Regions from separate parts of the Streptomyces sp. NPDC008137 genome, predicted to be linked through region 3. Evidence: riboswitches for the same ligand, from Rfam matches in the RefSeq annotation. Region 3 holds a riboswitch; each other region holds the start of a gene.

Region 1 (6,877 bases), on a different contig from region 3:
GTCCGAAGTGGGCGGCGACGGGCCGCCCACCCGCGTACAGCACGGACAGCGTGCCGCTGCACTCCGGTGCCCGGGTCCGGGCCAGCCGTCCCACGAGGCGGGTGATCCACTCCCGTGCGAAGCGGTCCTGCCGGCCCGTCCTGCGGTACTGCGCCGACTTCCACTCCATGAGGGTGCGCAGCGCGGCCGGGTCGCGTTCGTCGAACACGAACCGCGTCTCGCCGGCCTGCCGGCCCAGCCTGCGCTCCTTGGCCAGGGTCGTCTTCAGGAACTTCGGCGACTGGGCGCGCAGCACCGACTCGTAGGTCTCGTAGCCCTTCTCCACGTCGATGACGTAGGCGGCGTGCTCCTCGGCCGCGTACCGGACGAACAGCCGCTGCTCGGCCTCCAGGTTGTCGAAGGCGAAACTCGACACCGAGCAGGCCCTCAGGAGCCGGCCCGTGTCCAGGTCCAGGCCCGGCCGCAGGATCGCCCCCTGTGCGTCCGAGACACCGAGCCCGATCGCCCGGCCCTGGCCCAACGGCCCTCGCTCGTACGGCAGGAAACCGACCGGTTCCAGCCCCTCGTACACCACCGCGACCCGTGCCCCCGGCCTCACCAGACCGACGGCTTCGGTGAACTCCGGTTCCATGAAGGGGTTGCGCGGTGTCTCGGAGGCAGCGCGCAGTGCGCGCCAGCGCTCCCTCTCCCCTTCGCCGAGTTCCCCGGGCCCAGCCACGCGAATGCGCCCACTGCTCAACCTGACCCCCCGATCAAGTCCCCCCTGGACACTTGGAAGGTACCGCCCGAGACGGCCTCGACGGTAGGTAGCGGACCATGTTGTTGCCAACTGGTGCAGAGGCCTTCAACCGGGCAATCGGTGTCCACTGCGCGATGAAACGAAGGGGCGCGCTGTCCGTATTCTCAGATCATGGCCGCACCCATCGCATATTCACTCATCGCCACCGACCTGGACGGAACGCTGCTGCGCGGCGACGACACCCTGTCCGACCGGTCTCTCGAAGCGCTCGCGCGGGTGGCGCACGCCGGTGCCCAGCACCTCGTGGTGACAGGCCGGCCGGCACCGCGTGTGCGACCGCTCCTCGACGACCTCCGCTGCACGGGGCTCGCGGTGTGCGGGCAGGGCGCGCAGGTGTACGACGCCGGCGCGGGCCGACTGCTGTGGTCCATCACCCTGGACCGGGAACTGGCGGAGACCGCGCTCGGCAAGATCGAGGCCGAGGTGGGGGAGGTGTACGCGGCGGTCGACCAGGACGGGGTCGACGGGCTCACGCTCATCGAGCCGGGCTATCTCATGCCGCACCCGACCCTGCCGGCCGTACGGGTCGAGCGGCGCGACGATCTGTGGGGCGAGCCGATCAGCAAGGTGCTGCTGCGCCATCCCGCCCTGTCGGACGACGAGTTGGCGGCGACGGCCCGTTCGGTGGTCGGATCGCTGGCGACGGTGACGATGTCGGGGCCCGGCACGGTCGAGCTCCAGCCGTGCGGCGTCACCAAGGCGACGGGCCTGGCGCTGGCCGCCGAGCATCTGGGGCTGCGGCCGGCGGACACCATCGCCTTCGGTGACATGCCCAACGACATCCCGATGTTCGACTGGGCCGCCCACGGCGTCGCGATGGCGAACGCCCATCCCGAACTCAAGGCCGTGGCCGACGAGGTCACCCTGTCGAACGAGGACGACGGCATCGCCGTCGTCCTCGAGCGACTGCTGGGCCAGGCGGCTCAGTACGGGCCGTTGACGTTGTCGATCGAGCCGTAGCGGTCGGCCGCGTAGTTGCAGGCCGCCGTGATGTTGGCGACCGGGTCGTACGGGTCCCACGACGTGCCGTCCACGTGGTAGGCCTGGAACGTCGGGTCGATGGTCTGGAGCAGACCCTTGGACGGGGTGCCCTTGACCGCGTTGGAGTCCCAGTTGTTGATCGCCTGGGGGTTGCCGGACGACTCGCGCATGACGTTGCGGTAGATGCCGTCGTAGGACCCCGGAATGCCCTTCTGCGCCATGATGTCCAGCGCCTCGCGGATCCACCCGTCGAGGTTGTCGGCGTAGGTCTTGGCGGAGGCCTGGGTGGCCTTGGCGACGCCACCGGCCGGCTTGGCCGCGGACGACTTGGCCGCCTTCTTCGGGGCGGCGGCCGCCTTGGTCGTCGACACCTTCAGCTTCAGGCCCGGGTGGATCAGCTTCGGGCTGTCGCCGATGGCGGAGCGGTTGTCCTTGTAGAGCTTCTTCCAGCCGCCCGCGACGTCGTACTTGTCCGCTATGCGGTAGAGCGTGTCGCCCTTGGTCACGGTGTACGTGAGCGACTTGGGCTGGGCCGCCCGGTCCACGGACTGCGCGACGGCGGGTGCGCTCTGCGGCGCCTCGGCGGCGCTGGCGATGGTGGTTCCGAGCAGCGGGAGGGTCAGTGCCGCTCCGCCGGTGCCGGCGATCGCGACACCTCGGGAGAGCGGGTTGGTTCTGGGGCGACGGTGCTTGCCTCGTCCGGCCATGGCGAAATTCCTCTCCGGCGCCTGCGAGGTGAGCTGTCGGGTTCGGGCCGGGAGGTGCCCGGCCGCGTACGGCGGTGTACTGCCGTACGCGGCTTCACCCCGAGCCGTGCCGCTGTGCGGACGGCGACTTACCTGGGTCCCCCGCTCCTGCCCTGCGTGAGTGAGTCGGTTCGTGTGGGGGTCCGGGCGGCGGCAGGATTCGGCGTCCGCCGGACAGGCCGGGAACGTATGCGAGAGCACATGTCGGGAACAAGCGCCGGAGTCACATATCGCGCGGTTGACCTTGGTCAGGGGCGTTCGGTCCGCTTGATCCTTTGCGAGAGCCAAGGCTCAACTGGCGTTCGACTGAAGGAGGTACGGGTCGATGCCGGGGTGGCGCGACAAAGGGGTTAACGTGATTCAACTCACTGATCACAAGCCTGTGGGGCAATTACCGTCAAAGGTAATTTGCTCAATCGTCATGGCAAATCGTGAATATCTCACTATCGGCTGGTAAGTCGACAAATGTCTGTTCTTATGGCCCGATCGAAAACATAACGGTCGTGATCAGATACCACCCGGCCTGTAACCATGGGCGCTGGCAGTGATCGAAACGTGACCGGATACGCTGACTCGAGTGATGGCAGCGACCTATCGACAATCCGCGTAATCACCGGCAGACACAGCAGACAGGAGACCCCTCGTGACCGACGTCGGGCCGTTCGGGCTGAGCGTGCGGGACCAGGCTCTGGAAGCCGATGTCCAGGCCGGGTTGGCGGCTGTCGAGGAAGGCTTGTTCGAGGCCACCAAGAGCGAGGTGCCCTTCATCACGGAGGCCGCCCAGCACCTGGTGCGGGCCGGCGGCAAGCGGTTCCGTCCGCTGCTCGTGATGCTCTCCGCCCAGTTCGGTGACCGGTACGCGCCCGGGATCGTGCCGTCGGCCGTCGTCGTGGAGCTGACCCACCTCGCCACGCTGTACCACGACGACGTGATGGACGAGGCGACGGTGCGCCGCGGGGTCGCGAGCGCGAACGCCCGCTGGGACAACTCCGTCGCGGTCCTCACCGGCGACTTCCTCTTCGCCCGTGCCTCGCACACCCTGGCCGACCTCGGTCCGGAGGCGGTGCGGGTGCAGGCCGAGGCGTTCGAACGGCTGGTGACCGGGCAGATCCTGGAGACGGCCGGACCGCAGGACGGCCGCGACCCCGTCGAGCACTACCTGGACGTGCTGGGCGGCAAGACCGGTTCGCTGGTGGCCGTGTCGTGCCGGTTCGGCGCGATGATGTCCGGCGCCGACGAGACGACCGTGGACGTGCTGACCCAGTACGGCGAGCGGCTCGGCGTCGCCTTCCAGCTCGCGGACGACGTCCTGGACATCGCCTCCGACTCGCACGAGTCCGGCAAGACGCCCGGCACCGATCTGCGCGAGGGCATCCCCACCATGCCGGTGCTGCGGCTGCGCGAACGGGCGGCCCGGCTCGGCCTCGCGGACGACATCGCCCTGTGCGAGCTGCTGGACTCCGACCTCACCGACGACCAGCGGCACGCCGAGGCCCTGCGCCTGCTGCGCGCCCACCCGGCGCTGGACCAGGCCCGGAAGGACACCGTCCGCTACGCCCAGGACGCCCGGTCGGCGCTGGCCCCCCTGCCCGAGTGCGCCGCGAAGACGGCACTCGTGGAGCTGTGCGACGCGGTGGTACACCGGGCGGGCTAGCCGGTTCTTTCCGTGCGTCCCCTACGGGTCGGGGGAGGAGCCGCCCCTCCGTGTCATACCCCAGCAGTACGTGGAGTTGAGTCCGGGGTCTGACGCATTGCCCTGGCCGATTTGGTCAGATGGACACCAGGGAAAGACACCACTCCTCACCTGTTCGGGTGAGAATGGCGGCTCAGGGACGAGTGCGTGGACGACACGGACAGCCGCCGCCGACCACGGAGGTAGGGCACACATGGCACCGTACGCATCCGACGACAGCACGACCGCCGGAGAGGTCGACGAGCAGCGTTCCGGACGGCGCAAAGCCGCGCGGTACGTCGTACCGGTCACGGTGATGGGGGTGGCGGCCGCGACGATCGGGCTGGTCCCCGCGCTCGCCGACTCCGGTGACCCCGACCTCCCGAAGATCACCGCACAGCAGCTCATCGAGAAGATCGCGAAGTCGGACGTCCAGCAGCTGTCCGGCACCGTGAAGATCAGCACGGACCTCGGACTTCCGGACCTCGGCGGCCTGGAGAGCAGTCTGCTGTCCGGCGCCGCGAGCCAGGGCGAGGGCGGCTCCTCCGCCGACCCGACGGCCAAGCTCACCGAACTGGCCTCCGGTACGCACACCCTGCGTGTCGCGGCCGACGGCCCGGACCGGCAGAAGCTGTCGCTGCTGGAGAACGCCGCCGAGTACAGCATCATCCACAACGGCAAGGACGTCTGGGCCTACGACAGCAAGTCGAACGAGGTCCACCACGGCACGGCCGCCGAGAGCGGCAAGGAGAGCGGCAAGGAGAACGGCAGGGACCAGCAGCCGCCGGCCACGCCGAAGGACTTCGCCGAGGAGGCCCTCAAGGCCGCCGACGACACGACCTCCGTGACCGTGGACGGCACCGCCCAGGTCGCCGGCCGGGACGCGTACAAGCTGCTCATCAAGCCGAAGCAGTCCGGCTCGACGGTCGGTGCGATCACCGTGGCCGTGGACGCCGAGACGGGCACGCCGCTGAAGTTCACGCTGACCCCCGCGGGCGGCGGCTCCGCCGTGGTCGACGCGGGGTTCACCCAGGTCGACTTCGCCGAGCCCGCCGCGTCGACCTTCGACTTCACCCCGCCGAAGGGGGCGAAGGTCACCGAGGAGAAGGCGTCCGAGGAGAGGGCGTTCGAGAAGAAGGCGTTCGAGGAGAAGGCGTCCGAGAAGAAGGCGTTCGGCAAGGCCGAAGCACGCGAGCACGCCCCGAAGTCCCTCCCGAAGTCCGATGAGGACCTCGGCAAGGGCCTCGACGGCATGAAGACCATCGGCGAGGGCTGGAACTCCATAGCCACCTTCGACACCGGCGGCGAGGGCGTGCCCTCCGGCAAGGACGCCGGCGAGCTCGGCGGCTTCATGGACTCGCTCGGCGACAAGGTCACCGGCAAGTTCGGCTCGGGCACGGTCTTCTCGACCCGTCTGGTCAACGCCCTGATCACGGACGACGGCAAGGTCTACGTCGGCCTGGTCACCAAGGACGCCCTGGTGAAGGCGGCCGACGCCGGGAAGTGAGTCCTGCCGTCACGGGACGCGGACAGGACGCAGACGGGACGCAGAGAGAACGAGGAAGCCGATGGGCGAACCGTCCGCCGCGGAATCGGAGCGGCGGGAGGCGCGGGGTGAGACCGGCGACCCGGCAGACCCCGTCATCTCCACCCGCGCGCTCACCAAGCGCTACCGCGGCGGACAGCTCGCCGTCGACGGTCTCGACCTGACCGTCCCGGCGGGCAGCGTCTTCGGCTTCCTCGGCCCCAACGGCTCCGGCAAGACCACCACCATCCGCATGCTGATGGGCCTCATCGAGGCCACCTCCGGCACGGCGCGGGTCCTCGGGCAGCCCATGCCCCGGGCCACCCGCGCCGTGCTGCCGCGCGTCGGCGCCCTCATCGAGGGCCCGGCCCTCTACGGCTTCCTCTCCGGCCGCGACAACCTCGTCCGGTACGACTCGGCCGACCCGGCCGCCGATCCGCGCACCCGGCGGGCCCGGGTCGCCGCCGCCCTGGACCGGGTGGGCCTGACGGCCGCGGGGAGCAAGAAGGCCAAGGCGTACTCCCTGGGCATGAAACAGCGCCTGGGCCTCGCGGCCGCCCTGCTCCAGCCGCGCCGGCTGCTCGTGCTCGACGAGCCGACCAACGGCCTCGACCCGCAGGGCATGCGCGAGATCCGCACCCTGATACGGGAGCTGGCCTCGGACGGCACGACCGTCTTCCTCTCCTCCCATCTGCTCGACGAGATCGAGCAGGTCTGCACGCACGCGGCCGTGATGGCGCAGGGCCGTCTGATCACACAGGGCCCGGTCGCCGAGCTGTCAGCGGGGGCGCGCGGCCGGCTCGTGGTGACCACACCGGACCCGGCGGAGGCGGCCCGCGTACTGAAGGAGCAGGGCGTCGGCGACGTCGTCGTGACCGACGACCGGGTGACCGGCGAACCACCGGACCACGACCTCGCCGACCTCAACGCCGCGCTGGTGACGGCCGGGGTGCGGGTGCGGGGCTTCACGGTCGAACGGGCCTCGCTGGAGGACGCGTTCGTGGCGCTGACGGGGGAGGGGTTCGATGTCGCGGGCTGACACCGCGGGGGCCGTACGCCCGGTGAGCCCGCTGTGGACCTTCGGGCTGCTGCGCAGCGAACTCACCACGACCTTCCGGCGCTGGCGCACCCTCGCGCTGCTGGCCGTCCTGGCG
Region 2 (6,877 bases), on a different contig from region 3:
CCCCACCCCCGGCCGCATCGTCCTGCTCACCACCAGTCACCGCGTCGCCCCCGGCCTGCTCTCCTGGCCCGCCTGGCAGGCACTGCGCGCGGCCGACCGGGTGCTGTGCGCGGACGGCACCCACCCCCAGCTGCCGTACCTGCGCGAGGCGGGGATAGCGGTGGACGAGGCGTCCCCGGCCGCCCAGGAGCTGGTCGACGCCTGCGCCGGGGGCCGCACGGTGGTCGTCGTGGCGACCGGCGAGGGCGAGCCGGCCCTCACGGACGGCCTGGCGCGCCTCGCCGGCACCGGCCGCGTCGACATGCCCGAGCTGGAGCTGCTCCCCGCCTCCTACGACCTGCCGGGCGCCCGCCTCCTCGACCTCGTCCAGGTCATGGACCGCATCCGCGCCGAGTGCCCCTGGTCGTCCCGCCAGACCCACAAGGGCCTGGCGAAGTACGGCATCGAGGAGGCGTACGAACTCGTCGAGGCGATCGAGGAGGGCGACCGCGACGAACTGCGCGAGGAGCTCGGTGACGTCCTCCTCCAGGTCGTCTTCCACGCCCGCATAGCCGAGGAGGACCTGGAGGCGCCCTTCTCCATCGACGACGTCGCCGGCGGCATCGTCGCCAAGCTGATCCACCGCCACCCGCACGTCTTCGGCGAGGAGACGGCCACCACGCCCGAGGAGGTCAAGGAGCACTGGCTGCGCACCAAGGCGGTCGAGAAGCAGCGCACCTCCGTCACCGAGGGAATCCCCCTCGGCCAGCCCGGCCTGGCCCTCGCCGCCAAGCTGGCCTCCCGGGCCCGCACAGCGAACCTGGACATACCCCTCCCACCCGTCGAAGGCATCGGCTACGACCTCCTCGCCCTGGCGGTCCGCGCCGAGTCGGAGGGCGTGGACCCGGAGGCGGCCCTGAGAGCGGCGGCCCGCGCCTACCGGGACGCGATCAGGGAGACCGAGGGCTGAGCGGACCGAGGCAGGGCGGCCCCGGAAGGCCGGATACGGTCGAGGAGTGACCGACCAGCACCGGCCCAGCCCGCCCGCCGCCGCTCCCGACCTCTTCACCTGGGAGTTCGCGAGCAACCCCTACCCCGCCTACGCCTGGCTCCGCGAGCACGCCCCCGTGCACCGGACCAAGCTGCCCAGCGGTGTGGAGGCCTGGCTGGTCACGCGGTACGCCGACGCCAAGCAGACCCTCGCCGACAACCGGCTCTCCAAGAACCCGGCGCATCACCGCGAACCCGCGCACGCCAAGGGCAAGACGGGTATCCCGGGTGAGCGCAAGGCCGAGCTGATGACGCATCTGCTCAACATCGATCCGCCGGACCACACCCGGCTGCGGCGGCTCGTGTCCAAGGCGTTCACGCCCCGCCGGGTCGCCGAGTTCGAGCAGCGGGTGCAGGAGCTCACCGACGGTCTCATCGACGGGTTCGCGGAGCGGGGGTCCGCCGACCTGATCCACGAGTTCGCCTTCCCGCTCCCCATCTACGCCATCTGCGACCTGCTCGGCGTCCCCCGCGAGGACCAGGACGACTTCCGGGACTGGGCGGGCATGATGATCCGTCACCAGGGCGGGCCCCGGGGCGGCGTGGCGCGGTCCGTGAAGAAGATGCGCGGCTACCTCGCCGACCTCATCCACCGCAAGCGGGAGGCGCTCCCCGCCGAACCCACCCCCGGCGAGGACCTCATCTCCGGTCTCATCCGGGCCTCCGACCACGGCGAGCACCTCACCGAGAACGAGGCCGCCGCCATGGCCTTCATCCTGCTGTTCGCCGGTTTCGAGACGACCGTGAACCTGATCGGCAACGGCACCTACGCGTTGCTCACCCACCCCGAGCAGCGCACCCGGCTCCAGGCCTCCCTCGCCGCGGGGGAGACCGGCCTCCTGGAGACCGGTGTCGAGGAACTCCTGCGCTTCGACGGCCCCGTCGAACTCGCCACCTGGCGCTTCGCCACGCAGCCGCTCACCATCGGCGGGCAGCGCATCGAGACCGGAGACCCGGTCCTCGTCGTCCTGGCCGCCGCGGACCGGGACCCGGAGCGGTTCGCCGATCCGGACGTGCTCGACCTCGCCCGCCGCGACAACCAGCACCTCGGATACGGCCATGGCATCCACTACTGCCTCGGCGCCCCGCTCGCCCGCCTGGAGGGCCAGACCGCCCTCGCCACCCTGCTCACCCGCCTCCCGGACCTGAGGCTCGCGGCCGACCCGGCCGAGCTGAGGTGGCGCGGCGGCCTGATCATGCGCGGGCTGCGCACCCTGCCGGTGGAGTTCACGCCCGCATCCAAAGGTGACACGCCGTCAGGGCTGTGATCTTCACGTGATCTACGCGGCATTAACTTGTGACAAGTGATCGTCTGCCTATACGTTCACCCATCATCAGTGCGACCCGGGAAAACCTGCGGAGCGCTGGTCACTGCTGTCTTCGCGAAAGGTCTCCGTATGCTCTCCGGGAACGGTCGGCACCGTCGCCCCCGCCAGGCTCCGGCTCTCCTCGTCGCGGCCGGGGTGACCGGGTCCGCCATCGCGATCCCGCTCCTCGGAGCCACCGGCGCGAGCGCGGCCGACGGCACGACCTGGGACCGGGTCGCGGACTGCGAGACGGGTGGCTCCTGGAGCCAGAACAGCGGCAACGGATACTTCGGCGGCCTGCAGTTGTCGCAGGAGGACTGGGAGAACCACGGCGGCCTCGACTACGCCCCGAGCGCCGATCTGGCCAGCCGTTCCCAGCAGATAGCCGTGGCCGAGAGAATCCTCGCCGACCAGGGGGTCGGCGCCTGGCGCACCTGCGGACTGCTCTCAGGCCTGGAGCAGGACAAGAAGTCGTCCGACTCGGAGGACTCATCCGAATCATCTGATGCGTCGGAGTCACCCGGATTGCTCGACTCTCTCGGGTCATCCCCTTCGTCGTCCGAGTCGCCGTCTTCTGACGAGTCGTCGACTTCGAAGGACGAATCCGGCAAGTCAGACAAGTCATCTGAATCCGAGGAGTCCGCCTCGCGGGGCGAGGGGTCCGGCAGCTCCCCGTCGGCGACGCCCGAGAGCGACAAGTCCGACAACTCGGGGCAGAGCGGGGACTCTTCGGAGCCCACCGGGACCGACACCGGCTCCGGCCGCCACCGCGGCCCCAGCGCCGACGAGACCCAGGCGCCCGAGGATGGCCGTACGGACGAGTCCACGGGCCGTCACGCCTCGCGTGACGACCGCGGCGACGAGGGCTCCGGCGACTCGTCCCAAGGTGCCTACATCGTGGGCATCGGCGACAGCCTCTGGTCCATCGCCGAGTCCTTTGACATCAGCGGCGGATGGCACGAGCTGTACGACGGCAACAAGAAGGCCGTCGGCGGCGACCCGAACCTCATCCGCCCCGGTGAGAAGCTCACCGTAGAGGGCGAAGCGGACGGGAAGTAGCGGTTCGGGCAGTGCGGAAACGGGGGTGGAAGTCGCCCCGAAACCGTGCGAGTTCGCGTCCTGCTTCACACTGAATGTCCCGTTTGATGCCCGTGAGAGATAGATCTCAGAAGCCCTGATCGTCTTTGAAATTCGGCGGATCGCGTGGCTACGGTCGTGACCGCTCGTCACCACGAGCCCCGGCTGCCGCAACGCCGAATCCTGCCAGCGGCCGTACGGGAACAGTCGTCGCGTCAAGCGCCGTAGGCAGGAGCGGGGGACCCAAGGTAGGTGCCCGACCGGCCAGTTGCGCCGGAAGGGCTAGGGGTGAAGCCGTGTCCCGGGAGGGGCGCGGCCGGGCAACTCAACCGGCCCGAACCCGACAGCTCACCTCGCAGGCGTCGGTGAGGGGATCCTTCCATGCTGTTTTCCAGCAAGGGCAAGCACCGCCGTCCGTCCAAGGCCAGCCGTGCCATCGCCGTCGCCGGTGTCACCGGCGCCGCTGTCGCCGCCCCGCTGATGGCCGCCGGCGGCGCCTCCGCCGCCACCGCCTCCGAGTGGGACGCCGTCGCCCAGTGCGAGGCCGGCGGCAACTGGTCCATCAACACCGGCAACGGCTACTACGGCGGTCTGCAGTTCTCCGCCTCCACCTGGTCCGGCTACGGCGGCACCAAGTACGCCGCCACCGCCGACCAGGCCACCAAGGAGCAGCAGATCGAGATCGGCGAGAAGGTCCTCGCGGGCCAGGGCAAGGGCGCCTGGCCGGTCTGCGGCAAGGGCCTGTCGAACGCCAGTGGCGGCGGCTCCTCCTCGAACGACTCCGGCGACTCCGGCAGCTCCTCGCAGCAGAGCGAGCAGAACACCGAGTCCCGCGAGACCCAGCAGCAGCCGGCCTCCCGCTCCGACGAGCGCCCGGCCGCGAAGAAGACCGTCACCACCCCGACCGGCAAGAAGGTCAAGAAGGGCGACGGCGAGTACAAGGTGGCCAAGGGCGACACCCTGAGCTCGATCGCGGCGGACAAGAAGGTCGAGGGCGGCTGGGAGAAGCTGTTCCAGCTGAACAAGGACATCGTCGAGGACGCCAACCTCATCTACCCGGGCCAGCAGCTGCACCTGAAGTAAGCAGCGGCCCTCCGCCCCCCAGGGGGCGGTCCCCGTCCCCACGGGCTCCCCGCCCCGGTGCGTGTTCCCCCGTACGCGCCGGGGCGGGGTCATGTCTGCCGGGCTTCGCCACCGGTCTTTTCCGCGACTCTCTCCGAGAGCGTCTTTGTTCCGTTCGGAAACAATTTACTCTCGGTTCTGTCCATGAGGTGGGCGACCCGGTGGCCGATCGGCCCGAGCCGGTTAGGCTCATGTCGCGAGCCACCACGGCCCGCACCTCGCCGGGTCCACGCGACCCGCGTACCCGCGTCACATAAGAAGGAGATGCTCGTGCCGTCCATCGACGTCGTCGTAGCCCGGGAAATCCTGGACTCCCGAGGCAACCCCACGGTCGAGGTCGAGGTCGGCCTCGACGACGGCAGCACCGGTCGTGCCGCCGTCCCGTCCGGCGCCTCCACGGGCGCCTTCGAGGCCATCGAGCTGCGTGACGGCGACTCGAACCGCTACCTCGGCAAGGGTGTGGAGAAGGCCGTCCTCGCGGTCATCGAGCAGATCGGCCCGGAGCTCGTCGGCTACGACGCCACCGAGCAGCGCCTGATCGACCAGGCCATGTTCGACCTGGACGCCACCGACAACAAGGGCTCCCTCGGCGCCAACGCCATCCTCGGCGTCTCCCTCGCCGTCGCCCACGCCGCCTCCGAGGCCAGCGACCTGCCGCTGTTCCGCTACCTGGGCGGCCCGAACGCGCACCTGCTGCCGGTGCCGATGATGAACATCCTGAACGGCGGCTCGCACGCCGACTCCAACGTGGACATCCAGGAGTTCATGATCGCCCCGATCGGCGCGGAGTCCTTCTCCGAGGCCCTGCGCTGGGGCGCCGAGGTCTACCACACGCTGAAGAAGGTCCTGAAGAGCAAGGGCCTGGCCACCGGCCTCGGCGACGAGGGCGGCTTCGCCCCGAACCTCGGCTCCAACCGCGAGGCCCTCGACCTCATCCTCGAGGCGATCAAGGAGGCCGGCTACACCCCCGGCGAGCAGATCGCCCTCGCCCTCGACGTGGCCGCGTCCGAGTTCTACAAGGACGGCGCCTACACCTTCGAGGGCAAGACGCGCTCCGCCGCCGAGATGACCGAGTACTACGCCGAGCTCGTCGACGCGTACCCGCTCGTCTCCATCGAGGACCCGCTGTTCGAGGACGACTGGGACGGCTGGAAGACCATCACCGAGAAGCTCGGCGACAAGGTCCAGCTCGTCGGCGACGACCTGTTCGTCACCAACCCCGAGCGCCTCGCCCGCGGCATCGACGAGAACGCCGCCAACGCCCTGCTGGTCAAGGTCAACCAGATCGGCTCGCTGACCGAGACCCTGGACGCCGTCGAGCTGGCCCAGCGCAACGGCTTCAAGTGCATGATGTCCCACCGCTCCGGCGAGACCGAGGACGTCACCATCGCCGACCTGGCCGTCGCCACCAACTGCGGCCAGATCAAGACCGGCGCCCCGGCCCGCTCCGAGCGCGTCGCCAAGTACAACCAGCTGCTGCGCATCGAGGAGATCCTCGACGACGCCGCGGTCTACGCCGGCCGCAGCGCCTTCCCGCGCTTCAAGGGCTGACCCGGGTGACCCGTTAAGGGTCAAGCCTGAGCCAGTCGTACGTACGTCCCCGTACTCGGTCCCGTACCGTGTCCGGGGACGTACGCGCGTTGGACGGTGGAGCGGGAGAGCGGGGAGACCATGGCCGTGAAGGACCGGGACCGTTTCTCCACCGCGACCAGGATCCGGCTGCTCGGTGAGCAGACCGCGGCCCGGGTCTACCGCTCCCAGACCCGGCGCCAGGCCCGCCGCTCCCGGCTGACCGGCCGGGCCGCGCTGCTCGCGCTGGTGATGTGCACGCTGATCGTGGCGCTGGCCTACCCGATGCGGGAGTTCGTCTCCCAGCGCGCCGAGATCGACGACCTCCAGCGCGAACAGCAGCAGGCCCGGGAGCGCGTCGAACGGCTGCGCGACCAGAAGGCGCGCTGGCAGGACGACGCGTACGCGGAGCAGCAGATCCGGCAGCGGTTGCACTACGTCATGCCGGGGGAGACGGGGTTCATCGTCGTCGACCCGCACGCGGCGCGGCAGTCGCACGCCGTGCTCGGGACGTCCGACCGCCCCTGGTACGCGAACGTGTGGGACGGCGTCGACAAGTCGGACGCCTCCGCCCGGTGAACCCGGACCCCAGCCAGATATCTGACTCAGAGAAAGACAGCCTGAAGACAGTCATGGAAACGCCCCCGCCGACCACCCCGCGCACCGAGCCCACCGACGCTGACGTCGAGGCCTTCAAGCAGCAGCTCGGCCGGCCCCCGCGCGGTCTGCGCGCGATCGCGCACCGGTGCCCGTGCGGGCAGCCCGACGTCGTC
Region 3 (6,877 bases):
GGTCATGCGCAGGCGCTGTTCGGGGGACTCCGAGAGGACGGACAGGATGGAGTAGTAAAGGTGCGGCATGCCGGCGTCCTGCTGGAGCTGCCGGTCGATCGCGTCCTCCAGGAGCAGCGAGGAGGCGATGTACGCGCGCCAGGCGCGTTGCTCCTCGGGGGTGAGCCAGCGAGTCGTCATGCCGCCAGTGTAGGTTTGTTTCAAACTTGAACCAAGACCCCGGCGGGACACGCCATAGGTCCCGCCGGTCCGCCGTCCCATCCGACCGGGGAGCGTCGATGCCTCACCCGTACGTCCTGCTGTCCGCCGCCGTCTCCCTCGACGGCTACCTGGACGACACCGGGCCCGAACGCCTGCTGCTGTCCGGCCCGGCCGACTTCGACCGGGTCGACGAGGTCCGGGCGTCCGTCGACGCGATCCTGGTCGGCGCCGGCACCATCCGCGCCGACAACCCGCGCCTGCTGGTCAACTCGGAGGAGCGCCGCGCCGCCCGTACGGCCGCCGGCCGACCCGAATATCCCCTCAAGGTCACCGTCAGCGGCACCGGCGACCTCGACCCCGAGGCACGCTTCTGGCACACCGGCGGCGAGAAGGTCCTCTACACGACCGACCAGGGCGCCGAGCGTGCCCGGGCCCTCGGCCTCGCCACCGACGTGGTGGCCCTCGGCACCGACCTCGACTGGCGCCGGCTCCTCACCCACCTGCACGACGTACGGGGTGTGCGACGGCTCATGGTCGAGGGCGGCGGCCTCATCCACACCCAGCTCCTCACCCAGGGCCTCGCCGACGAACTCCAGCTGGTCCTCGCCCCGCTCTTCGTGGGCGATCCGAAGGCGCCCCGCCTCTTCGGGCCCGGCGGCTACCAGGGCGGCCGGCTCCGGCTGCTGGAGACACGGCGGATCGAGGACGTGGTCCTCATGCGCTACGAACCCACCGCCCCGGGCACCGGCCACCTCCCCGCCGCGGCCGACCATCACTGGCTGGCCCTCGCCTGCGAACTGGCGGACCTCTGCCCGCCGTCGGACACGGCGTTCAGCGTGGGCGCGGTGGTGGTCGCGGCCGACGGCACGGAACTGGCCCGCGGCCACTCCCGCGAGGGCGGCGACCCTCTCGCGCATGCCGAGGAGGCGGCCCTGGCGAAGCTCGACCCGTCCGACCCGCGCCTCGCCACCGCCACGGTCTACAGCAGCCTGGAGCCCTGCGCCCGCCGCGCCTCCCGCCCCGCACCCTGCGCCCGGCTGCTCCTCGACGCGGGCGTCCGCCGCGTGGTCACCGCCTGGCGGGAGCCGGACACCTTCGTCCGGGACGCCGACGGCAGCGGGGTCCTGGCGGCCGGTGGCGCGGAGGTCGTCGTCCTCCCGGAACACGAGCACCGGGCCAAGGCCCCCAACCGCCATCTGCTGTAGCGGGCGGGTGGTCACGAGTGGTCCCGCGGATGGCGTACACTGGAATCACAACGACGCGGGGTGGAGCAGCTCGGTAGCTCGCTGGGCTCATAACCCAGAGGTCGCAGGTTCAAATCCTGTCCCCGCTACTGAAGGCCTAGGGCCGGAATCCGAAAGGGTTCCGGCCCTAGGTGTATTTCGGGTTCTCCACACTCCCGTTACTTTCCGTGAGTGAACCACACCACTCCGCGCAACGACTGACACCCCGTCAATACCCCGCGGTCACTTACGGAGCGGTCAACTCGCCCGATTTAAGCCGGTCATGCCAGGTAAGTCCGCACGAAAAAGGTTAATGATCAAGTGGAATCGCTGGAATCCACTCCCCGGGTCTATTAACGTTCGATAACGCAGCGCGGTCGTCCCAGCCGTCACAGAAGGCGGCTCCGTGCGCACGCGCCGAATCCCGAAAGGGAACCGGGGAACCACCACTTGGGGTGAATCGGGCGTAAACCGCCGTGGAAGCACGGTCGGTATACGCGCGTAGGAGACCTTCCTGCTCCGAACCCGTCAGCTAACCCGGTAGGCGAGAAGGAAGGAAAGGAGTACGCCCACGTGGCGTCCAACCGGCCTGCCCCCGCGGCCCCGTTCGCGCGGAACCAGCGCGACACCGAGACTTTCGGCTACGGCGGTCAGCGCACCGACGAGGGCCCGTTCCAGGAGTGGAACCCCACCGAGGAATCCATCCGTCCCGTCCGTGGCCGGCATCGCGTCACCAAGCAGCGCGGCGGAGGTCTCGCCCGCAGCTCCACCGTCCTGGGCGTCGGCGTCATAGCCGCCGTGGGCGCGGGCGGCATGGCCAGCGCCCAGACCGGCAAGCCGCCGGTGTCCATCTCCGTGTCGGACCTTCCCTCGGTGGGTTCCCTCATCTCGGACGACGACACCCCCGCGGGTTCCTCGACTCCGCTCAGCGGTCTCGGGAGCACGGCCACGGCGAAGGCCGAGGAGGGCTCCTCCGGCGCAGGCGAGGCGCTGCGCGCCCGGATCATGGCCCAGGTCGAGCACCAGCAGGACCAGATCGACACCAAGGCCGCGCAGGACGCCGCCGACGCCGCCGAGAAGGCGGCCGCGGAAGCCGTGGCCAAGGCCGAGGAAGAGGCCAAGGCCAAGGCCGCCGAGGCCAAGCGGAAGGCGGAGGAGGAGGCCGAGAAGAAGGCCGAGGCCGAGCGGCTCGCCGCCCTCGCCAAGCAGTTCACGCTGCCGACCTCCTCCTACACCCTCACCTCGACCTTCGGTCAGGCCGGCGCCTACTGGTCCTCCGGCTACCACACGGGTCTCGACTTCGCCGCCCCCACGGGCACGCCGATCAAGGCGGTGCACAGCGGCACCATCACCGAGGCGGGCTGGAACGGCTCGTACGGCTACAAGACCGTCCTCACGCTCGATGACGGCACCGAGATCTGGTACGCGCACCAGTCCTCCATCGGCGTCAGCGTCGGCCAGAAGGTCAGCACGGGTGATGTCATCGGCCGAGTCGGTGCCACCGGCAACGTCACCGGTGCCCACCTGCACCTCGAGGTTCACACCGGTGGCTCCAGCAGCGGGATCGACCCGACGGCGTGGCTGCGGGGCAAGGGCCTCAACCCGTAAGCGCCACAAGCCAGTCGAAGCACCGGCAGCCCTGACGACGACCCCCCGACGTCAGGGCTGCCGGTTCTCGGCGTGTTGCGGTCCCGCTGTGCGCTGCGGGCAGCGGTCCCGCTGTGCGCCGCGGGCGCGTTTACAGGACCTTTGCTCCCGACCTGGAATGAGCCGCTCCGGTAGGGCCGTTGACGAGAGGCATGACTTCTCTTCGCAAGCTCGGCTCCTCCGACCTCGAGATCTTCCCGCTCGCCCTCGGCGGCAACGTCTTCGGCTGGACCGCCGACGAGGCACAGTCCTTCGCCGTCCTCGACGCCTACACCGCCGCCGGCGGCAACTTCGTCGACACCGCCGACGTCTACTCGGCGTGGGTCGACGGCAACCAGGGCGGCGAGTCCGAGACCGTCCTCGGCAAGTGGCTTCAGGCGCGCGGCAACCGCGCCGATGTCGTCGTCGCCACGAAGGTCAGTCAGCACCCCGAGTTCCAGGGTCTGTCCGCCGCCAACATCAAGGCCGCCGCCGACGCCTCGCTGCGCCGCCTGCGCACCGACTACATCGACCTCTACTACACCCACTTCGACCGGCCCGACGTGCCGGTGGAGGAGATCATCGGGGCGCTCGACGAGCTGGTGAAGGCCGGGAAGGTGCGGCACATCGCCGCCTCGAACATCTCGGCGGAGCGGCTGCGGGCCTCCCTGGAGTTCTCCGACCGCGAGGGCCTCGCCCGTTATGTGGCGCTCCAGCCCCACTACAACCTGGTCTCCCGCGACACCTACGAGGGCGAGCTCCAGGACCTCGCCGAGCGCTCCGGCCTGGCGGCCGTCCCCTACTACGCGCTCGCGTCCGGCTTCCTCACCGGCAAGTACCGGCCCGGTACGACCGTCGACAGCGCGCGGGCCGGCGGCGCCGCCAAGCACCTGGAGACCGAGCGGGGCCTCCGGGTCCTCCACGCCCTCGACGAGATCGCCGCGGCCCACGACGTCCCCGTCGCCACGGTCGCCCTGGCCTGGCTCGCGGCCCAGCCGACGGTGGCGGCCCCGATCGCGTCCGCACGCACGGTGGAGCAACTGCCGGCACTGGTCGGGGTCGGGGAGCTCACGCTGACGGAGCCGGAGGTCGACCGCCTCACAGCGGCCTCGGCCTGAGCGGTCGCCGCGGCGGGGTTTCGTCCGGCCGGGTGAGCGCGCTCGCCGTCTGAACGGCTGGGGCGCAGCGCCCCGGCTGTGTTGTCGGCGGGTGCGGGCTGACCGCTCTCGGCGCGTGCCGCTGGGGCTGGTCTGTGCGGTGGGGCTGTGGCCGCGGCGCCCGGCACAAGGCCGGCGGCAGACCCGGCTTGCCTGCGGTCGCGCCGACCGGCCTCGGAAGGCATCGCCGGGAACGGTCCGTGCGATGGCGCCACGCCCGGAGCCGGGCGGGCGACCTGCCCCGGACCGGCCGTCGACCGGCCCCCGGCGACCGGCCCAGTTGTCCGCGGTTGCCGTCGGCGTCTCGGCTACGAGCGGTACGGGTTGTACGCGGGGTACGGCATCGGCGCGGCGGGGTAGGGCGTCGTCGGATAGCCGTAGCCGTACACCCCTGTCGGGTGGCCGTAGCCGTATGCCCCGTGCACCGGCCAGGGCGGCGCCGCCACCGGGACGGGTGGGGCCGTGATCCGGGCCGCGTGGTCCAGTGCGGGGCGGGCGGCCTCGCGGCGGCGCCACAGTTCCTCCAGAAGCTCCCGTTCCCGTACGACGAAGTCGGCACCGGCGCGGCCGCGGCGGCCCCGGTGGCGCAGGAACGCCAGAGATGTCGCGTAGGCTTCGTACTGTGCCACCGCCAGCGCCGCGGTCTTCCCCGCGTGGCGGCGGGCGTACTGGCGGGCGATCCGCCGGGCCCGCATCGAGCCGAGCGCGTACGGCTCGGCCGGGGTCAGCCAGCCGGCGACGGCGTACGCGGGCAGCTCCGCCCGTACGGTCCTCAGCTCCCGCTGCCGGGTCCAGATCACCAGCCAGGTCAGCAGCCCGAAGATGGGCACCATGAACGCCGCGTACACGGCGAGGAACCCGTACTCGCCGAACGCCGACGAGCCGTTCCACATCGCGTGCATGCCCATCGCGAGCAGCAGCCCGGCGAGCGGAAAGGCGACGCGGCGCAGGTGCCGGCGGTCCGCCGAGAGCGCGGCGATGCCGAAGCCGATGCCCGTGAGTACCGTGAAGAGCGGGTGCGCGAACGGCGACATGACGATCCGCACGAAGAAGGTCGCCGCCGTGACGGAGGCGATGCCGCTGTGCCCGGCGAGCTGGTCGGTACCGAAGGCGATGCCCAGATAGAGGATGTTCTCCGTGAACGCGAAGCCGGTGGCCGTGACGCCGGCTATGACGACTCCGTCGACGATGCCGGTGAAGTCACGCCGCCGGAAGAGGAAGACCAGTAAAACGGCCGCCGCCTTGGCGGACTCCTCGACCACCGGCGCGATGACGGTCGCGCCGAGGGTGTCCGCGCTCGTCGGGTCCGCGGTCGCCGTCGCTATCCACTGGGTCGCGAAGCTGTTGGCGACGATCGCTATCAGCGCCGCCGCGCAGGCGCCCCAGGCGAAGGAGAAGAGCAGGTTCCGCCAGGGGCCCGGTTCGACCCGGTCCAGCCAGCGGAACGCGGCTATGAGGAGAGGGACCGGGAGAACGGCCAGCCCCAGCCCGACCAGGAACCCCTCCGTGCCGGTCTCCTCGCGGACCAGGGCGAGGATGACCAGGCCGGAGATCACGAGGAGCGTGGACAGCGCGCCGTAGCGCACCCAGGCGCGCTGCCACCAGTGGGCGTGCCGCAGGGGGCCGGCGGCCGCGCCGGCGAAGGGCACACCGTCGGGTGGACCGCTGGGGTACGACGGATACGGGGGGCAGGTGGCCACGGCATTGACCCTAACGACGGATGGGCGCTGTCCGCAGGCGGGAGAGATTCGGGGGCGGTCAGGCGCCGGCGGGGGGTTGCTCCATGTGCTGTACGCGACGGAAGAGGAGGTCGTTCACGACATGTCCCTTGTCCAGTCCCTGGCCCTCGAAACGGGTCAGGGGACGGAAGTCGGGACGGGGCGCGAAACCGCCGTCCGCCTGCGTGTTCTCGAAGTCGGGGTGTGCGGTGAGGACCTCGAGCATCTGCTCGGCGTACGGTTCCCAGTCGGTGGCGCAGTGCACGGTCCCGCCGGGCTTGATGCGGGACGCGGTGAGGGTCAGGAAGTCGGGCTGGATGAGCCTGCGCTTGTGGTGCCGCTTCTTGGGCCAGGGGTCGGGGAAGTAGACGCGCAGGCCGTCGAGGGAGTCCGGGGCGAGCATCTCGCGCAGCAGGATGATCGCGTCGCCGTTCGCGACCCGGATGTTGGACATGCCGTTCTGGTCGGCGAGGTTGAGCAGATTGCCCTGGCCGGGGGTGTGGACGTCGACGGCGAGGATGTTGGTGCGCGGGTCGGCGGCGGCCATCTCGGCGGTCGCCTCGCCCATGCCGAAGCCGATCTCCAGGACGACGGGGTTGTCGTTGCCGAACAGGTCGGGGAGGTCGAGCCCCCGCTGCCCGTCGATGTCCAGTCCCCACTTGGGCCACAACCGCTGCAGCGCGTCCGCCTGCCCTGCGGTCACCCGGCTCCGCCGAGGCTGGAAACTCCGGATCCGCCGCTCGAAGTGCGACCCGGCGGGATCGGCCTTCGGTCCGTCGGGAAAGCGCGGCTCACCCTTGGCCCGCGTGTGCCGGATGGACACACCGGGCGCGTGGTCGGGGTGCCCGCCGTCGGGGGTGCTGGGCTGCTGGGTGCTTTCGGGGGTATTCACGGAGTCAGACACAGTGAGGCCGATTTTACGGCCCTCACGCTCAGCTGCCCGAGCTGCGGG
Region 4 (6,877 bases), on a different contig from region 3:
ACCGGGCCGCCGCCGAGGCGGGGCTGGTCTCCTCCATACAGGCCGTGTATCCCCTGCTGGACGACCAGGCCGAGGCCAGGCGGCGACTCGCGGACGCGTTCGCGGTCGAGGTGGACGGCATGGGGCTCGACGAACTGGTCGGCGGCCGCGGTGTGGCAGAGGCGGCCCTCACAGCCCTGGACCGCGCCGGTGTGCCCTACCCGGGGACGCGGGTCGCCCTCCAGGGACTGGGCACCATGGGCGGGGCCACCGCACGCTTCCTCTCCCGCGCGGGACTCACGGTCGTGGCCGTCGCCGACGTCAAGGGCACGATCGCCAACCCGGCGGGCCTGGACGTCGAGGCGCTGCTCGCCGCGCGGGACGCCCACGGCGCCGTGGACCGATCCGCGCTGCGGCCAGGCGACCGCGAGCTGCCCGGCGACGCGTGGCTGTCGGCCGACACGGACGTCCTGGTGCCCGCGGCCGTCTCGTACGCGATCGACTCCGGGAACCAGGAGCGGATCACCGCCCGCTGGGTCGTCGAGGCGGCCAACATGCCCGTACGACCGGAGGCGGAGCTGCTGCTGGCCGCGCGCGGGGTGACCGTGCTGCCGGACGTGGTGGTCAACTCCGGGACGAACGCCTGGTGGTGGTGGACGCTCTTCGGGGACATCGGCGCCGACGCGGAGGAGGCGTTCGCCCACGTCCGCGGCTCGATGCGGGCCCTCGTCGACCGGATGCTGGCCCGGGCGGAGACCGACGGGACGACACCGCGCACGGCCGCCCACGCGATCGCGGCGGACCGGATGCCGCTGATCGCGGAGCGCTTCGGCTGGTACCGCTGAGGTACGTCGAACCGGCCGCCGGACCGGCCGAATCCACACGTCAAGAGGGTGCGCGCGCGTGTGTAGGGTGACGGCGTGACGAGAGTCCGGTTGAGCGTGGCGGAACGGCGCGGTGATCTGCTGCGGGCCGCCGTCGAGCAGATCGAGGCGCGGGGCGTGACCGCGGTCAGGATCGCCGACATCGCCTCGGCGCTCGGGGTGAGCAACGCGCTGGTCCTCTATCACTTCTCGACGAAGGAACAGCTGGTGGCCGCCGCGTTCCGGCATGCGGCGGAGGGCGACCTGGCGCATCTGCGCAAGCTGCTGGGCCGCCGTACGTCCGCGCTGCGCCGGCTGCGGTCGGCCGTACGGTGGTACGCCCCGACGGGCCAGGCCAAGGGCTGGCGGCTCTGGATCGAGGGCTGGGCGGCGGCGCTGCGCGAGCCCGCGCTGCGGGAGGTCGCCCAGGACCTCGACTGGCAGTGGAAGGCGGCCATCGCCGAGGTCATCGCGGAGGGCGTGGCGGCCGGTGAGTTCCACTGCCCCGACCCACCCGGCACGGCCCTGCGCCTCACCGCCCTGCTGGACGGACTCGCCGTCCAGCTGACGTCCTACGAGGGCGCGGTGCCGCGGGCGCGGGCGCAGGAGTGGGTGGAGGAGGCGCTGTCTCGCGAACTGGGCCTGGAGTCGGTCACCCTGCTGTGAACCACTCGGCGTGGATGCTGAGCGGGGGCGGTATGCCGCAGCGAGGGCGGCCCGCACCCGCGTACGCACGGAAGGGGACGTGTCGGGGGTGTCCGCCCGCAGCGGTTGTCGCGTCAACGAACAGCCAGTCGGCGTGAGACCCCATCGCGACGTTCCGAGGACGGACACCCCCCGTCGCGGCCCCGCCCCCCGGCGCAAGGCGCTACGCCACCGACCCGATCCGCATCCTGATGTCCTCCGGCGACAGCGCCCCCTTGGCCGTCACATGGTCCCCCGACGACTCCCCGCGCAGCCGGCGCCCGATCCACGGCACCAGGAACTCGCGCGCCCAGTGGACATCGTCCCGCCGGACGTCGAGGGTGCCGCGGGGCGGCAGCGGAGGCCACTCCTGCTCGGGGTCGGCCGGAACGTCGAGTCCGAGCGCCTGTCCCGCACGGAGCGCCACGCGAGTATGCCCCTCGGGCGACAGGTGCAGCCGGTCGGCGTCCCAGGCCCGGCGGTCCTGGACACTGCGCAGGGACCACAGGTCGAGGACCGGGCAGCCGTACCGGTCGGCGATGGCCCGGACATGCCCGTTGTACGTGGCGATCTTGCCGCGCAGATGCTTGAGCACGGGCACGCCACGGGTGTCGAACCCGGTCGTCACCATCACCGTGCCGGCCACCGCGGCCAGCTGGGCGAGGGCCCTCTCGAACCGCTCGGCCACCTCGTCCGGGTCGGTGCCGGGCCGGATGATGTCGTTGCCCCCGGCGCAGAAGGAGACGAGGTCCGGGGCCATGTCGACGGCCCGCGGAAGCTGGTTCGCCACGATCTGGTCGAGGAGTTTTCCGCGTACGGCCAGATTGGTGTACCGGAAGTCGCCTTCGGGCCTGCGGTCGGCGAGCAGCACCGCGAACCGGTCGGCCCAGCCGACGAACGCCCCGTCGGGGCCGGGATCGCCGACGCCCTCGGTGAAGCTGTCCCCCAGCGCCACGTACGACCCGATCACTGCTCTGCCGTCACTCTTCGAATCGTCTGCCACAGCCGTTCATGATTCACCCTCGAATGTGACCTACGCGACCGTAGGAAAGGGTTGACGGGCGGTGAGATAAGCCACTCCTAAAGTGTTCGCCAACCCCGGAATAGACCACCCCTCACGGACGTTCCGGGGTCAGTCGCCAGACCCGGAAGCCCGTGATCCGGAAGTGGCTCCAGACGGTCCGGAAGGCGAAGTGCCCGCTCGTGTACGGCTGCGGATCGGTGTAGTCGAAGACGAGCCGCCCGTTGTTCCACCACCGCACCGTCGACCCGTCGGAGACGATCCGGACCCGGTTCGGCTCACCCGGGACCAGGAGCGGCTCGGTGTAGTCGTGGATCAGGGGACGCACACCGGCCTGACCCACGTAACGCCGCAGCCTGGTCGTGGTGTTGTAGTTGGCGCCGTACCCGGCGTAGTACGTCGTCAGATGGTCGTACTCCTCCAGCGCCCCGCCACGCGGCGTCGCGAAGAGGTCCTCCGGGGAGCGGACGTCGGTCGCGTTCCAGAAGTTGTTGAGGTCCGAGACCCGGTCGTTGACCCCACCCTCGGAGACGGGCGTGGCGGTGTACTCCAGGACGTACGGCGCTTCGAGACGCCGTCTGAACCAGACGGTCGCTCCGCCGGGCACGTCGATCTCCAGCACGCCGCGCGAGGCGGTGACAGCGCCGCCGTCCTGAAGTTCGGCCGTCCACCGGGCGAGGCCGTGACAGAAGTCGTCGTGAGCGATGAGGCGGCGGTGAAAGGGCGCGGCGTTCGCGGCCGCCGCCGGGGCGAGGGCGGCCAGGGCGGCTCCGGCGGCCAGGGCTCCGAACGTTCTGCGGGTGGTCGGCACGGGACACGACTCCTTCGGAAAGCGCTTGCACTCACGACGGGATCACTGTGTCCCAACTGCCGCCCCCTGTCGATCCCTTGAGCCGACCCGCGGATGCGCGCACACCGAAGGCCGGACCCGGGGATCGGGGTCCGGCCTTCGGCCGCGTGTCAGGCAGGTGGTCGTGCGGTCGGTCAGCCCACGGAGACGCCGTGCGAGCGCAGGTAGGCGACCGGGTCCACGTCCGAGCCGTAGTCGGGCGAGGTGCGGATCTCGAAGTGCAGGTGCGGTCCGGTCACGTTGCCGGTCGCACCGGACAGCCCGATCTGCTGTCCGGCCGTCACGGTCTGGCCGGCCGAGACGGAGAGCTGGGACAGGTGGGCGTACTGCGCGTACTTGCCGTCCTCGAGCTGGATGACGACCTGGTTGCCGTACGCGCCGCCCCAGCCGGCGGAGACGACCGTGCCCGCGCCGACGGCCTTGAGAGAGGTGCCGGTCGGGACGACGAAGTCGACACCGGTGTGGTAGCCGCTGGACCACATGCTTCCGGACATGTGGTACGGCGTACCGACGGAGGCGCCGGCGACCGGGAGGCTGAAGCCGGAGGCCTCGGCGGCGGGCTTGGCGGCGGCGGGCTTCGCGGCGGCGCCGGCCTTCGAGGACGCCTCGGATGCGGACGACTTCTCGGCCGATGCCTTCGGCTTCTCGGCCGCCTTGGGCGCGGACGACTGCGTCTTGGGCGCGCTCTCCGCCTTCTTGCCGACCGAGAGCTTCAGGCCCGGGTGGATCAGCGACGGGTCGGCACCGACCACGTCACGGTTGTCGGCGTAGAGCTTCTTCCAGCCGCCGCTGACGTTCTGGTCGTCGGCGATCTTCGCGAGATAGTCGCCGGCCTTCACGGTGTACGTGTGGGCGCCCGTGGCCTTTTCGGCGGCCTTCTCCCCGGCGGCCGGAGCGGCCTGGACGGCCTTTTCCGGGGTCGACTGCGGGGTCGCGGCATGGGCGCCTGCGGCCCCCATGAGCGGAAGGGCGAGGGCGGCCCCGCCGGTTCCGGCGACGGCTATGGAACGGGTGAAACGCTGGGACTTCGGGCGGCGGTGCTTACCCTTCGCGGGCATGGCGGATTCCTCTCCGGCGCCTGCGAGGTGAGCTGTCGGGTGCGGGCTGGAGATGCCCGGCCGCGCCGAAGTGCGGCTGTACCCCAAGCCGTTCCGGGAACCGGAACAGGCGTCTTACCTGTGGGTCCCCCGCTCCTGCCATACACGGGTCAGTGTGTGCGGGCTCCGGGCGGCGGCAGGATTAGGCGTCCGTCCGGATTGGTGTGGAACGTAAGCGACCGAGACGCAATGGGACAAGCTTGCGGTTGCCTGTGAGAGCGTTTTTCTTGACCCGTCGGCACATTTCCCGTCACCGAGCGTGGATTCGCGATCTCTGTTTTTCCTCAATGCCCCTGAATAGCGCGAGAATTACGTGAACATGACGACAATACATCGTCACGAATATGACGATGGTCACGCACCCCGACCCCATCTCCTTTACGATCGGGGCACGTTATACCGAAACACCTGAAATGCTTTAAGTTCCCTAATCGCCAGATTCGGACAGAACGGCTACTTACGCAGGCGGATGACTGCGGCATCCAAATCCCCGCGCAGGCCGACCCGCAGTCCGTGATGAGCGAGTACGGCCCCTCGGTGAACTTCGCCCGTTTCGAGGCATTCGTACGCCGCTGCCAGGTCGAGCCCCCGCAGCCGGAGCGCCGGAACGGGCTCGCCGTAGCGCTGCGCCTGGAGCCAGGCGAGGACGACGGTCTCGTCGCCGAGGACGTACTGCACCGCGCTCAGGCCGCCCTCCGGGGGCCGCAGGCGGTACAGGTCCCCGCGCTGCACCACGGGCCGGATCTCCTTGTAGAGCCGGACCCACTCCCGCGCCTCGGCGAGCTCCTCCGGCGTCCACCGCGTGAGGTCGCCGCCCACCCCGAGCACCCCGGCCATCGCGCTGACAAACCGGAACCGCAGGGAGCTGGCCCGCTGGCTGAGCATGGCGTTCGGACTGTCGGTGACCCAGGCGGCCATGACCCGGGCCGGATGGATCTGGCTGAAGCCGTGCTGGATGGCGAGCCGGTCGAGCGGGTCGGTGTTGTCGGAGGTCCACACCTGGTCCGTGCGGCCCAGCACCCCGAGGTCGATCCGGCCGCCACCGCCCGAGCAGGACTCGAAGGCCACCCCGGGGTGGGCCGCCCGAAGCCGGTCCAGCAGGGCGTACAGGGCGTGGACGTGGTCGACCCAGAGCCGCTGCGGGTACGAGTCGTCCGGCCACCCGGCGTCGCTGAAGCAGCGATTGAAGTCCCACTTGACGTAATCGATCGGCGCACTGGAGAGCAGCCCGTCGAGCTGCTCCCACAGATACTCCTGGACGTCCTCGCGAGCCAGGTTCAGTACGAGCTGATTACGGAACTCCGTCCGCTTTCGTCCCGATTGGTACTGCACCCAGTCGGGATGCGCGCGGTACAGGTCGCTGTCCGCGTTGACCATCTCCGGCTCGACCCAGATCCCGAACCGCATACCGAGGCCGTGCACATGGTCGGCGAGCGGCTTCAGCCCGCCCGGGAAGCGGTCGGGATTGGGCGTCCAGTCACCGAGCCCGGCCCGGTCGCTGGTCCGGGACCCGAACCAGCCGTCGTCGACCACGAACAGCTCGACACCCATGGCGGCGGCCCGCTCGGCGAGCGCCCGCTGCTGCTCCTGCGAGATGTCGAACTCGGTGGCCTCCCAGGAGTTGAACAGCACCGGCCGGTCCCGGTCCGCGTCCGGGACGACATGGGTGCGCTGCCAGGCGTGCCAGGCACGGCTCGCCCCGCCGAAGCCGCCGTCGCTCCAGAGCCCGGCGAAGACGGGGGTGGTGTACGACTCGCCCGTGCCCAGCATCAGCAGGCCCGAGTCGTCGTACCCGGCCCCGCCGGTGATCTGCACGCGCGCGTCGGGGAGTTGGGCGACCGCCATCCGCCAGGAACCGGACCACCCGAGGGCGCAGCCGTAGACCTCCCCGCGCTCCTCGGTGGCGTCGGTGTCGAGGGCGACCCAGGGCAGATGCTGGTGGGACGTGTGGCCGCGGCGGCTGCCGATGACCTTCTCGCCGTAGGTGAGGGCGGAGCGCGTCAGCCGGGACTCGGCGCCCCAGCGGCCGTGCAGCTGGGACAGCCGCCAGGTGTCGCGGTCGGGCAGGGTCCAGGTGGCGGAGTCTGCGCGCAGCACCTCGACGTCCGGCCCCTGGTTCTCCAGGGTGACCCAGCGCTCGACGACATCGGCCGAGTAACGCATCCGGTAGTGCAGCGTGACGGCCAGGTCGCCGTCACGGAAGCGGAGCCGCAGCTCGCCGCCGTCGCCGCCGTCGGCGTCCCCGGCGTCGTGGCCCTCGTACGACCACTCGGTGCCGCGGCGCTCGGCGGTGCGCACGGACAGGGCGGGCCGGGCGAAGCGGGGGCCGCCCTCGACCGGATACTCCTCGCGCCCGTCGAGCGGGGACTCGAAGGCCCAGTAG

The links. A riboswitch is a leader RNA that binds a small molecule or an ion and turns the genes downstream of it on or off. The one in region 3 is predicted to bind cyclic di-AMP.
Region 1: another riboswitch for cyclic di-AMP. It lies ahead of ACFZBT_RS16070 (LysM peptidoglycan-binding domain-containing protein); the one in region 3 lies ahead of ACFZBT_RS16830 (peptidoglycan DD-metalloendopeptidase family protein).
Region 2: another riboswitch for cyclic di-AMP. It lies ahead of ACFZBT_RS29725 (transglycosylase family protein); the one in region 3 lies ahead of ACFZBT_RS16830 (peptidoglycan DD-metalloendopeptidase family protein).
Region 4: another riboswitch for cyclic di-AMP. It lies ahead of ACFZBT_RS34695 (peptidoglycan DD-metalloendopeptidase family protein); the one in region 3 lies ahead of ACFZBT_RS16830 (peptidoglycan DD-metalloendopeptidase family protein).

Annotation. Positions count from the first base shown of each region.
Region 1 covers NZ_JBIBHN010000008.1:216,519-223,395, forward strand. The annotation lists gene ACFZBT_RS16060 (GNAT family N-acetyltransferase) at 1-724, opposite strand, end outside; gene ACFZBT_RS16065 (Cof-type HAD-IIB family hydrolase) at 911-1,759, shown strand; gene ACFZBT_RS16070 (LysM peptidoglycan-binding domain-containing protein) at 1,723-2,487, opposite strand; cyclic di-AMP (ydaO/yuaA leader) riboswitch at 2,493-2,668, opposite strand; gene ACFZBT_RS16075 (polyprenyl synthetase family protein) at 3,170-4,180, shown strand; gene ACFZBT_RS16080 (outer membrane lipoprotein carrier protein LolA) at 4,413-5,705, shown strand; gene ACFZBT_RS16085 (ATP-binding cassette domain-containing protein) at 5,767-6,762, shown strand; gene ACFZBT_RS16090 (ABC transporter permease) at 6,749-6,877, shown strand, end outside.
Region 2 covers NZ_JBIBHN010000024.1:41,416-48,292, reverse strand. The annotation lists gene ACFZBT_RS29740 (nucleoside triphosphate pyrophosphohydrolase) at 1-949, shown strand, start outside; gene ACFZBT_RS29735 (cytochrome P450) at 996-2,297, shown strand; gene ACFZBT_RS29730 (transglycosylase family protein) at 2,427-3,395, shown strand; cyclic di-AMP (ydaO/yuaA leader) riboswitch at 3,624-3,790, shown strand; gene ACFZBT_RS29725 (transglycosylase family protein) at 3,795-4,496, shown strand; gene eno (phosphopyruvate hydratase) at 4,806-6,086, shown strand; gene ACFZBT_RS29715 (septum formation initiator family protein) at 6,207-6,683, shown strand; gene ACFZBT_RS29710 (DUF501 domain-containing protein) at 6,737-6,877, shown strand, end outside.
Region 3 covers NZ_JBIBHN010000009.1:14,901-21,777, reverse strand. The annotation lists gene ACFZBT_RS16845 (MarR family transcriptional regulator) at 1-180, opposite strand, end outside; gene ACFZBT_RS16840 (dihydrofolate reductase family protein) at 279-1,406, shown strand; tRNA gene ACFZBT_RS16835 (tRNA-Met) at 1,461-1,534, shown strand; cyclic di-AMP (ydaO/yuaA leader) riboswitch at 1,830-1,986, shown strand; gene ACFZBT_RS16830 (peptidoglycan DD-metalloendopeptidase family protein) at 1,998-3,032, shown strand; gene ACFZBT_RS16825 (aldo/keto reductase) at 3,224-4,168, shown strand; gene ACFZBT_RS16820 (PrsW family glutamic-type intramembrane protease) at 4,516-5,907, opposite strand; gene trmB (tRNA (guanosine(46)-N7)-methyltransferase TrmB) at 5,966-6,829, opposite strand.
Region 4 covers NZ_JBIBHN010000033.1:55,352-62,228, forward strand. The annotation lists gene ACFZBT_RS34675 (Glu/Leu/Phe/Val dehydrogenase dimerization domain-containing protein) at 1-824, shown strand, start outside; gene ACFZBT_RS34680 (TetR family transcriptional regulator C-terminal domain-containing protein) at 900-1,508, shown strand; gene ACFZBT_RS34685 (GDSL-type esterase/lipase family protein) at 1,711-2,496, opposite strand; gene ACFZBT_RS34690 (DUF6250 domain-containing protein) at 2,642-3,358, opposite strand; gene ACFZBT_RS34695 (peptidoglycan DD-metalloendopeptidase family protein) at 3,532-4,455, opposite strand; cyclic di-AMP (ydaO/yuaA leader) riboswitch at 4,460-4,620, opposite strand; gene ACFZBT_RS34700 (alpha-galactosidase) at 4,948-6,877, opposite strand, start outside.